DNA from 2 places in the Thauera sp. WH-1 genome. Region 2 is predicted to be linked to the other one. Evidence: predicted binding sites of a transcription regulator. Region 2 holds the regulator's gene; the other holds the start of a gene.
The links. Region 2 encodes LexA, which represses DNA repair genes until DNA is damaged. Its sites were predicted from a motif close to ACTGTATNTANATACAGT; they were not measured.
Positions count from the first base shown of each region.

Region 1: a site for LexA is predicted at 2,203-2,220, ahead of ACMV5O_RS14200 (ATP-dependent helicase). Genes of this name have one in related genera too.

Region 1 covers NZ_JBLQGP010000014.1:43,848-48,262, forward strand. The annotation lists gene ACMV5O_RS14190 (AraC family transcriptional regulator) at 1-601, opposite strand, end outside; gene ACMV5O_RS14195 (tetratricopeptide repeat protein) at 787-2,115, shown strand; gene ACMV5O_RS14200 (ATP-dependent helicase) at 2,222-4,354, shown strand.
Region 2 covers NZ_JBLQGP010000017.1:12,739-17,153, reverse strand. The annotation lists gene ACMV5O_RS15720 (peroxiredoxin) at 1-195, opposite strand, end outside; gene ACMV5O_RS15715 (zinc-dependent alcohol dehydrogenase family protein) at 439-1,464, shown strand; gene lexA (transcriptional repressor LexA) at 1,541-2,149, shown strand; gene imuA (translesion DNA synthesis-associated protein ImuA) at 2,187-2,906, shown strand; gene ACMV5O_RS15700 (Y-family DNA polymerase) at 2,922-4,388, shown strand.

The DNA of each region.
Region 1 (4,415 bases), on a different contig from region 2:
CGGGCAGGTTGTCGAGGTAGCGCCGCACCGCTTCGACGAACAGCAGCTCGGCGAGCTTGCCGAGCACGGCCGCCGAGCCGACGCCGCCGGCGGCGAACTCCGCCGCCGCATGGCGGAAGGAGGTCTCGATCCAGGCCCCGCCGGTGCCGTCCCGCATCGCCAGCTTGAGGATGGCGGGCAAGGTGGCGACGAGCGGGTTATGCGGCGCGTCGCAGCCGAGCAGCCCGCACACGATGCGTGTCGCCTCGCCGCCGCCGCCCATGCGCAGCATCGCCGGGCTGCCGCCGGCCGGCGGCTCGAGGTGGTCGTCGATCGTGCTCGGTCGCAAGCCGGGCGCGCTCGACAGCAGGTGGGCATCGTTGCGCGGCAGCAGCACGATCTCACCGGCCTCCACGCTCAGCGGCGCCGCATCGCCCACCTGCACATGCATGCGCCCGGCCACCACGTAGTGATAGGCGATCAGATGGGCCGGCATCACGCCCTGCGGAAACTCCTCGGGCCCGACCTGCGAGGACACGCACCACGGTGCGGTGAACTCGGCATCGAGGAACACGCCGCCCGACAGCCGGACGGCTGCAAACACATCGGACAGCGCATCCAAGGTCCTTACCCCCTTTGTCCTCCTCGTGGCGCTTTCGTGTCCGCCGGCGTCACGGTCAAGACTTCCGGCGTCGCGGTCATGGTGCGCGCCTCGGCATGAACTTACCTTAGCACTGCGCGCACGCACCGCCAGCCCTCGTTGCCGGCGGGCCGCGCAGACGCACCCCGACCCCAAGGAGACGACACATGAACATCCAGGATGAACGCGGCCTTGCCCTCACCGGCGCCGACGCCCGCAGCGCGGCCCACTACGCGCGGGCGCTGCGCCAGTTCCACTGCTATATCGAGGATCCGGTGGCCAGCGTCGATGCGGCACTGAGCGAACGGCCGGACTTCGTCATGGCGCACGTGCTGAAGGCCTGGCTGCACCTGCTCGGGACCGAGCCCGAGGCCATCCCGGTCGCCCGCGCCAGCCTTGCCAGCGCGGCGGCGCTGCCGTCGAACGCGCGCGAGCGCGGCCATATCGCGGCCGTGGCGGCCGTGCTGGACGGCCACTGGCGGCGCGCGGGCCGCATCCTCGAGGATGTGAGCGTGGCCGATCCACTGGACCTGCTCGCCCTGCAGGCCGGGCATCTGATCGACTTCTATGTCGGCAACGCGCGCCTGTTGCGCGACCGCATCGCGCGCGCGCTGCCCGCCTGGTCGAAGGCCACGCCCGGCTATCACGTGCTGCTCGGGATGCATGCCTTCGGCCTCGAGGAGTGCGGCGACTATGCCCGCGCCGAGGCGCAGGGCCGCACCGCCGTCGGCATCGAGCCGCGCGACGGCTGGGCCCAGCACGCGGTCGCCCACGTCATGGAGATGCAGGGCCGCGAGCGCGAGGGCATCGCCTGGATGCGCGCCGACCCCGCGGCGTGGTCCACCGACAGCTTCTTCCGCGTGCATAACTGGTGGCATCTCGCGCTCTACCACCTCGAACTGGGCGAGATCGACGAGGTGCTGGCGCTGTACGACGGGCCGATCCGCGGCGAGCGCTCGACCGTGATCCTGGACATGATCGACGCCTCGGCGATGCTGTGGCGCCTGCACCTGCGCGGCATCGACGTCGGCACGCGCTGGCACAGCCTGGCCGAGGACTGGCAGCCGCTGGCCGCCGCGGGCAACTATGTCTTCAACGATGTGCACGCGACGATGGCCTTCGTTGCCGCGGGCCGCCTCGAACTGGTCGACACCGTGCTGGAGACGCAGCGCGCGGCGATGGCGGGCGAGGGTGACAACGCCGCCTTCACGCGCGAGGTCGGCCAGCCGCTGACGCAGGCGATCCGCGCCTTTGGCGAGCGGCGCTACGATGACACCGTGCGCCTGATCCGCGACGTGCGCGAGATCGCCCACCGCTTCGGCGGCAGCCATGCGCAGCGCAGCGTGCTCGACCTGACGCTGATCGAGGCGGCGCTGCGCGACGGCCAGCAGGCGCTCGCGCTGGCCCTGTGCAACGAGCGCGTCGGCACCCGGCCGCACAGTCCGCTGACCCGGCTCCTGCTGCAGCGCGCCGCGCCACTGCGGGCGGCAGCCTGAGCGCGGCGCCGGCAGCCCGGCCCGCCGCGCCGAGCGGCAGGCGCGGGCCGCCAAGGCCTCATGCGCGCCCTATCGCCAGCGGTGCTGGCTGAATATAATTACAGCCATGCCGCCTTCGTCCCTTCCGGCTGCCGCCACTGCTGCCGCCGCACCCGACCACCCCGCGTTCGATCCGCTCGCTCGCCTCAACCCGGCGCAGCGGGCGGCGGTCGAGCACGGGATCACCGAGGCGACGGCCGGCGATGGCCCGGCGCCGGCGGCGCCGCTGCTGGTGATTGCCGGCGCCGGCTCGGGCAAGACCAACACCCTGGCGCATCGGGTGGCGCAGCTGATCGCCCACGGCGCCGACCCCGGGCGCATGCTGCTGCTCACCTTTTCGCGCCGCGCGGCGGACGAGATGGGCCGCCGCGTGCGGCGCATCCTGGCGCAGGTCGCCGCCGGCCGCCCTGGCCTGGCGCAAGCCGAGCTGCACTGGTCGGGCACCTTCCACGCCATCGGCGCGCGCCTGTTGCGCGACTGGGCCGGGCGCATCGGGCTCGATGCCGGCTTCACCATCCACGACCGCGAGGACTCGGGCGACCTGATGAACCTGGTGCGCCATGAACTCGGCCTGTCGGCGACGAAGCAGCGCTTTCCGCAGAAGGGCACCTGCCTGGCGATCTACTCGGCGGCGGTCAACACGCAGGCGCCGCTCGCCGAGGTGTTGCAGGCGAGCTTCCCGTGGTGCGCGGAGTGGGAGGACGAACTCAAGCGCCTGTTCCGCGGCTACGTCGAGGCCAAGCAGGCGCAGCAGGTGCTCGACTACGACGACCTGCTGCTGTACTGGGCGCAGATGGTGGCCGAGCCGGCGCTCGGCGCCGAGATCGGCGGCCTGTTCGACCATGTGCTGGTCGATGAGTACCAGGACACCAACGCCCTGCAGGCGGCGATCCTGCTGGCGATGAAGCCCGACGGCCGCGGCCTCACCGTGGTCGGCGACGACGCGCAGTCGATCTACGCCTTTCGCGGTGCCACGGTGCGCAACATCCTCGACTTTCCCGCCGCCTTCGAGCCGCCGGCGCAGGTAATCACGCTGGAGCAGAACTACCGCTCCACCCGGCCGATCCTGGAAGCGGCCAATTCGGTCATCGCGCTCGCTGCCGAGCGCTTCACCAAGAACCTGTGGTCCGAGCGCGCATCCACCCAGCGCCCGCGCCTGGTGGCGGTGAAGGACGACGCCGTCCAGGCCGCCTTTGTCGTCGACACGGTGCTGGCGCGGCGCGAAGAGGGGCTCAAGTTGAAGCAGCAGGCGGTGCTGTTCCGCGCCTCGGCGCACAGCGCGCGCCTGGAGATGGAGCTCACCCGGCGCAACATTCCTTTCGTGAAGTTCGGCGGGCTCAAGTTCCTCGAGGCCGCCCACGTCAAGGACGTGCTCGCGCTGCTGCGCTGGGCCGAGAACCCGCGCGACCGCATCTCGGGCTTCCGCGCCATCCAGTTGCTCGCCGGCATCGGGCCCAGGACCGCCGGCCGCGTGCTCGACAACGTCTGCGCCGCACCCGCGGGCTGCGCGCTGCTCGCCGAGCAGCCGGTGCCCGAGGCCGCGCGCGCCGGCTGGCAGGAATTCGCGGCGCTGATCGACCGCCTGGCCGAACGCCCGCAATGGCCGGCCGATTTCGAGCTCGCCTGCCGCTGGTACGAGGGCGAGATGCCGCGTCTGTACGACGACTTCGCACTGCGCGTGCTCGACGTCCAGCAGCTCGCCCGCATCGCCGCCACCAGCCCGAGCCGCCAGCGCTTCCTCACCGAGCTCACCCTCGACCCGCCCAGCGCCACCAGCGGCGAGGCCGGCATGCCGCTGCTCGACGAGGACTACCTGATCCTGTCGACGATGCACTCGGCCAAGGGCCAGGAGTGGAACGCGGTGAGCGTGTTGAACGTGGTCGACGGCTGCATTCCCTCGGACGTCGCCACCCGCAACAGCGCCGAGATCGAGGAGGAGCGCCGCCTGCTCTACGTGGCGATGACGCGCGCGAGGGACAGCCTCGACCTCATCGTGCCGCAGCGCTTCTACGTCACCCAGCAGATGGGCATGGGCGACCGCCACGTGTATGCCGGGCGCACGCGCTTCATCCCCAACCGCCTGCTCGGGCAGTTCGAGCAGATCAGCTGGCCGCCCCCGCCGGCCGAACTACGGGGCTCGCCGGCCTCGCGCCAGGCGGCGATCGACCTCGCGGCGAAGATGCGCGACATGTGGCGCTGAGGGGTTCCCCGTGCGCGCCGCGATCGTTGCTGCGCGGGAAGGGCGGTTCCATAATCGGCCA
Region 2 (4,415 bases):
GATGCAGTCGTAGCGGGCAAACTCATCCTCGTGGTCGCTGAAATCGGCGGCCTGGAGGGTGCAACCCGGCGTGTTGTCGCGAGGGTAGAAATAGAGCACCACATTGTGCTTGCCGACCAGGGATGCGAGGTCGAAAATCTCCATATCGGCATCCGGCAGCGAGAATGCGGGGGCAATGTCTCCGCTCTGAAGCATGTGGTCTCCCTGATGTGGGGTGGATTCTAGCCGAGACATTCGACTAACACTACCGGCACCGGGTCGGACTTGGGTGTGGTCGAGCACTGGGTACTCCTCCGTGCTTGTTGTCGTGCTGTTGTCACGCGTCAGGGTGCCGCCAGCCGACACCATGGTGAAGCAATAGCCCAGATCGGGGCTGGGCTCAAGATGCAGCGCATCATTGCCGCCTCGCCTGCCCCCGTTCAATGGAGGTCATTCCTCATGCCGCACGCTGCTGCCTCGCTGCGCCCGCTCCCCGTCACCATGCGCGCCATGGTGCTCCAGCGCCCCGGTGAGCCCTTGCGCCTGCAGGCGCTGCCGGTTCCTCGACCCGGCGCGGGGCAGGTGCTGCTGCAGGTTGAGGCCTGTGGCGTGTGCCGCACCGATCTGCACCTCATCGACGGCGAGCTGCCCGAGCCCGTGCTGCCGATGATTCCAGGGCATGAGATCGTCGGCCGGGTGGTGGCGGTCGGCGAGGGCGTCACCGGCATTGCCCGCGGGCAGCGCATGGGCGTGCCCTGGCTGGGGTGGACCTGTGGCCACTGCGCCTACTGCACCGGCGCGCGCGAGAACCTGTGTGACGAGGCGCGCTTCACCGGCTACCAGATCCAGGGCGGCTATGCGGAATACACCGTCGCCGACGCACGCTACTGCTTTGCACTCGGCGACGCGCTCGATGCCGCAGCAGCGGCCCCGCTGCTGTGCGCCGGGCTCATCGGCTACCGCGCGCTGACGATGGCGGGCGACGCGCGGCGGATCGGGCTGTATGGCTTTGGCGCCGCCGCCCACATCATCGCCCAGGTGGCGCACTGGCAGGGCCGCGAAGTCCATGCCTTCACCCGTGCCGGCGACAGCGAAAGCCAGGCCTTCGCCCGCCAGCTCGGCGCGAGCTGGGTCGGCAGCGGCGCAGAGCGGCCGCCGCATGCGCTGGATGCGGCGCTGATCTTCGCGCCCGCCGGCGAGCTGGTGCCCGCCGCGCTGCGCACCCTGGCCAAGGGCGGCACCGTCGTCTGCGCCGGCATCCACATGAGCGACATTCCCTCCTTCCCCTACGACATCCTGTGGGGCGAGCGTCGCATCGTGTCGGTGGCCAACCTCACCCGCCGCGATGGCGACGAGTTTCTCGCCCTTGCGCCGCGCGTTCCGGTCCGCACCGAGATCACTCGTTTTGCGCTGGAGCAGGCCAACAGTGCGCTCGAGCGGCTGCGCCGCGGCGCCCTGCAGGGTGCGGCCGTACTCGTGCCCTGAGGCGTCTGCGCCAGTGCGTTCGACTTGCCCTCGGCGGATAACTGTTTAAAATTACAGCCACCCCATGGAGGCTGTGATGACCGCCCGAAACGAAACCCTCACCGCGCGCCAGCAGGAAATCCTCGATTTCATTCGCGCCACCCTCGAGTCCGAAGGCCGCCCGCCGACCCGCGCCGAAGTGTGCACCGCTTTCGGCTTCCGCTCGCCCAATGCCGCCGAGACCCATCTGCGCGCGCTCGCGGCCAAAGGGGCCATCCTGCTCGAGGAGGGGCGCGCGCGCGGCATCCGCCTGGCCGAGGCCCTCGGCCTGCCACTGGTCGGTCGGGTCGCGGCCGGCAGCCCCATCCTCGCCGCCGAACATGTCGAGGCCCGCTATCAACTCGACCCCGCGCTGTTCTCGCCCAAGGCCGACTACCTGCTGCGCGTGCGCGGCATGAGCATGCGTGACGCCGGCATCCTCGACGGCGACCTCATCGCCGTGCGTCGCAGCGGCGAGGCACGCAATGGCCAGATCGTCGTCGCCCGCGTGGAGGACGAGGTCACCGTCAAGACCTTGCAGCGCAAGGGCGCGCTGGTCGAACTGCTGCCGGCCAATCCCGACTACGCACCCATCGTGGTCGATACCCGCAGCGAAGCGCTGGTCATCGAGGGCATCATGGTCGGGCTGATCCGCAAGGATCACTGAGCCAGACGCCGCTGCCTGCACGCTCACACCTCTCAACATGGCCTTTCCTGCGCGCCACGCCCTGGATGAAGCCTGGCCCGCAAGCTCAGCGTCGGGTCCGGGGGCAATCCTGGCGGCCCTGCCCACGGGCAGCGTCTGGCAGGCGAACCGCATCGCACACAGCCAAAGCGAAGCGCGCCCGAGCGGTTTCGCCGCGCTCGACCGCGAACTGCCTGGTGGCGGCTGGCCCTCAGGCGCGCTGATCGAACTCCTGCTCGACCGGCCCGGTGCCGGCGAGCTGTCGCTGTTGCTGCCGCTGCTCGGCCGCACCCCCGCCGAACGCTGGATCGCCTGGGTCGCGCCACCGCTGCTGCCCTACCCCCCTGCGCTGCTGCGCGCCGGCGTGCCGCTGTCGCGGCTGCTGCTGATCCAGCCCAGGCGCAGCGAAGACGCACTGTGGGCCGCGCGCCAGGCCGCCGCGTCCGGCAGTTGCAGCGCCGTGCTGGCCTGGATGCAGAAGCTCGACAACGCCGCACTGCGCCGGCTGCAACTGGCGGCCGAAGACAGCGCGACACCGGTGTTCCTGTTTCGCCCGCGCTCGGCAGGCGGACAGGCCTCGCCCTCCCCGCTGCGGCTGGCGCTCAGCCCCGCCGGCGAGCAGTTGCGCATCGACATCCTGAAGCGCCGCGGCCCACCATCGGCCCGCCCGCTGATGCTGACGATCCACCGCGATCTGCAGCGGGACCCGGTACGCACGGGGCTGCGTCTCGCAAGCTGAGCGCCACCGCCCCCCATGCTCTGGCTCGCCATCCTGCTGCCGGCACTGCCGCTGCAAGTCTTCACCCGCGGTGCGCGCGCGGACACCGCGATCGCCGTGACGGCCGCCCCCGCCCAGGCCTGCATCCTCGCCGCCAGCCCGTTCGCCACCGCTGCGGGCGTGCGCCCCGGGCAACGCAGCGCGAGCGCGCTGGCCCTGCTGCCCGAACTGCAACTGCACGCCCGCGCGCCGGAACGCGAAGCCAGGGCGCTGCATGAGATCGCAAGCTGGGCCGCACGCTTCACCCCGCGCCTGAGCCTGTCGCCGCCCGATGCGGTCCTGCTCGAGATCGGCAGCTGCCTGCGCCTGTTCGGCAACGCCCAGCTCATCGAGGCCGAGGTGCAGGCGGGGCTGCGCGAGCTCGGCTTCGAAGCGCACACCGCCTGCGCCCCAACGGCGCTGGCCGCACGCTGGTTCGCGCGTGCCAACGGCCGCAGCCCGACCGCGGCGGACTGGCTGGACGCGCTCGAGCGCCTGCCGCTCGATGTGCTTGGCGACGAGGACGGCTGTGACGCCGCCACCCTGGCGCTACTCGCCGGCCTCGGCCTGCGCACGCTGGCCGAGTTGCACCGCCTGCCCGCCGCCGGCCTCGCCCGCCGTGGCGCCCAGGCCGCCATGCACTGCCTGGCGCGCGCGCGGGGCGAGACCCCGGACCCGCGCCCCTGGTTCGAGGTCGGCGAAAGCTTCGATTGCGGCCTCGCGCTGCCTGCACCGACTCACCATGCCGAAGCCCTGCTGTTCGCCGCCCGTCGCCTGTTCGCCAGCCTCGGCGGATGGCTGCGCGCCCGCCACGCCGCCATCGACCACTGTCGCTTGCTGCTCGAGCATGAATACCAGCCTGCGACCGGGCTTGAGCTGGTGCTCGGCAGCCCCAGCCAGGACGAGTGCCGCCTGCTGCTCATCGCCCGCGAGCGCCTCGGTACGCTGCAACTTGCGGCCGATGTGAGCGGCTTGCGGCTCCTTGCCGAGCACACCCTTGCCGCCGCGACCTCGAGCACGGACCTGTTCGACGATAGCAGCCGCGTCCGGGAACAGGCCGATCTGCTGCTCGATCGCCTGCGCGCCCGACTGGGGCGCGACCGGGTCAGCCAGCTCCGTGCCCTGCCCGACCACCGGCCGGAGGCGGCCTGGGCAGGCCTGCCCCATCCGCCCGCAGGGCGCACGGGCGCCAGGGCCGTCGTGGCGAAGGGCACGCTCCCGGCCTGGCGCCCCCCCGCGACCGATCGCCTGCGTCCGCTGTGGCTGCTCCCCACGCCACGCAGCGTCGATCCCGACGCCTTCGTGCTGTTGAGCGAAGCCGAGCGCATCGAGTGCGGCTGGTGGGACGAGCAGCCGGTATGCCGCGACTACTACCTGGCGCGCGACACCCGTCAGGCCTTGTGCTGGATCTACCAGTGCCTCGACAAGCCGCAAGCCTGGTATCTGCATGGCTATTTCGGCTGATCGATGCATCGGCCTCGTCAGGCCCAG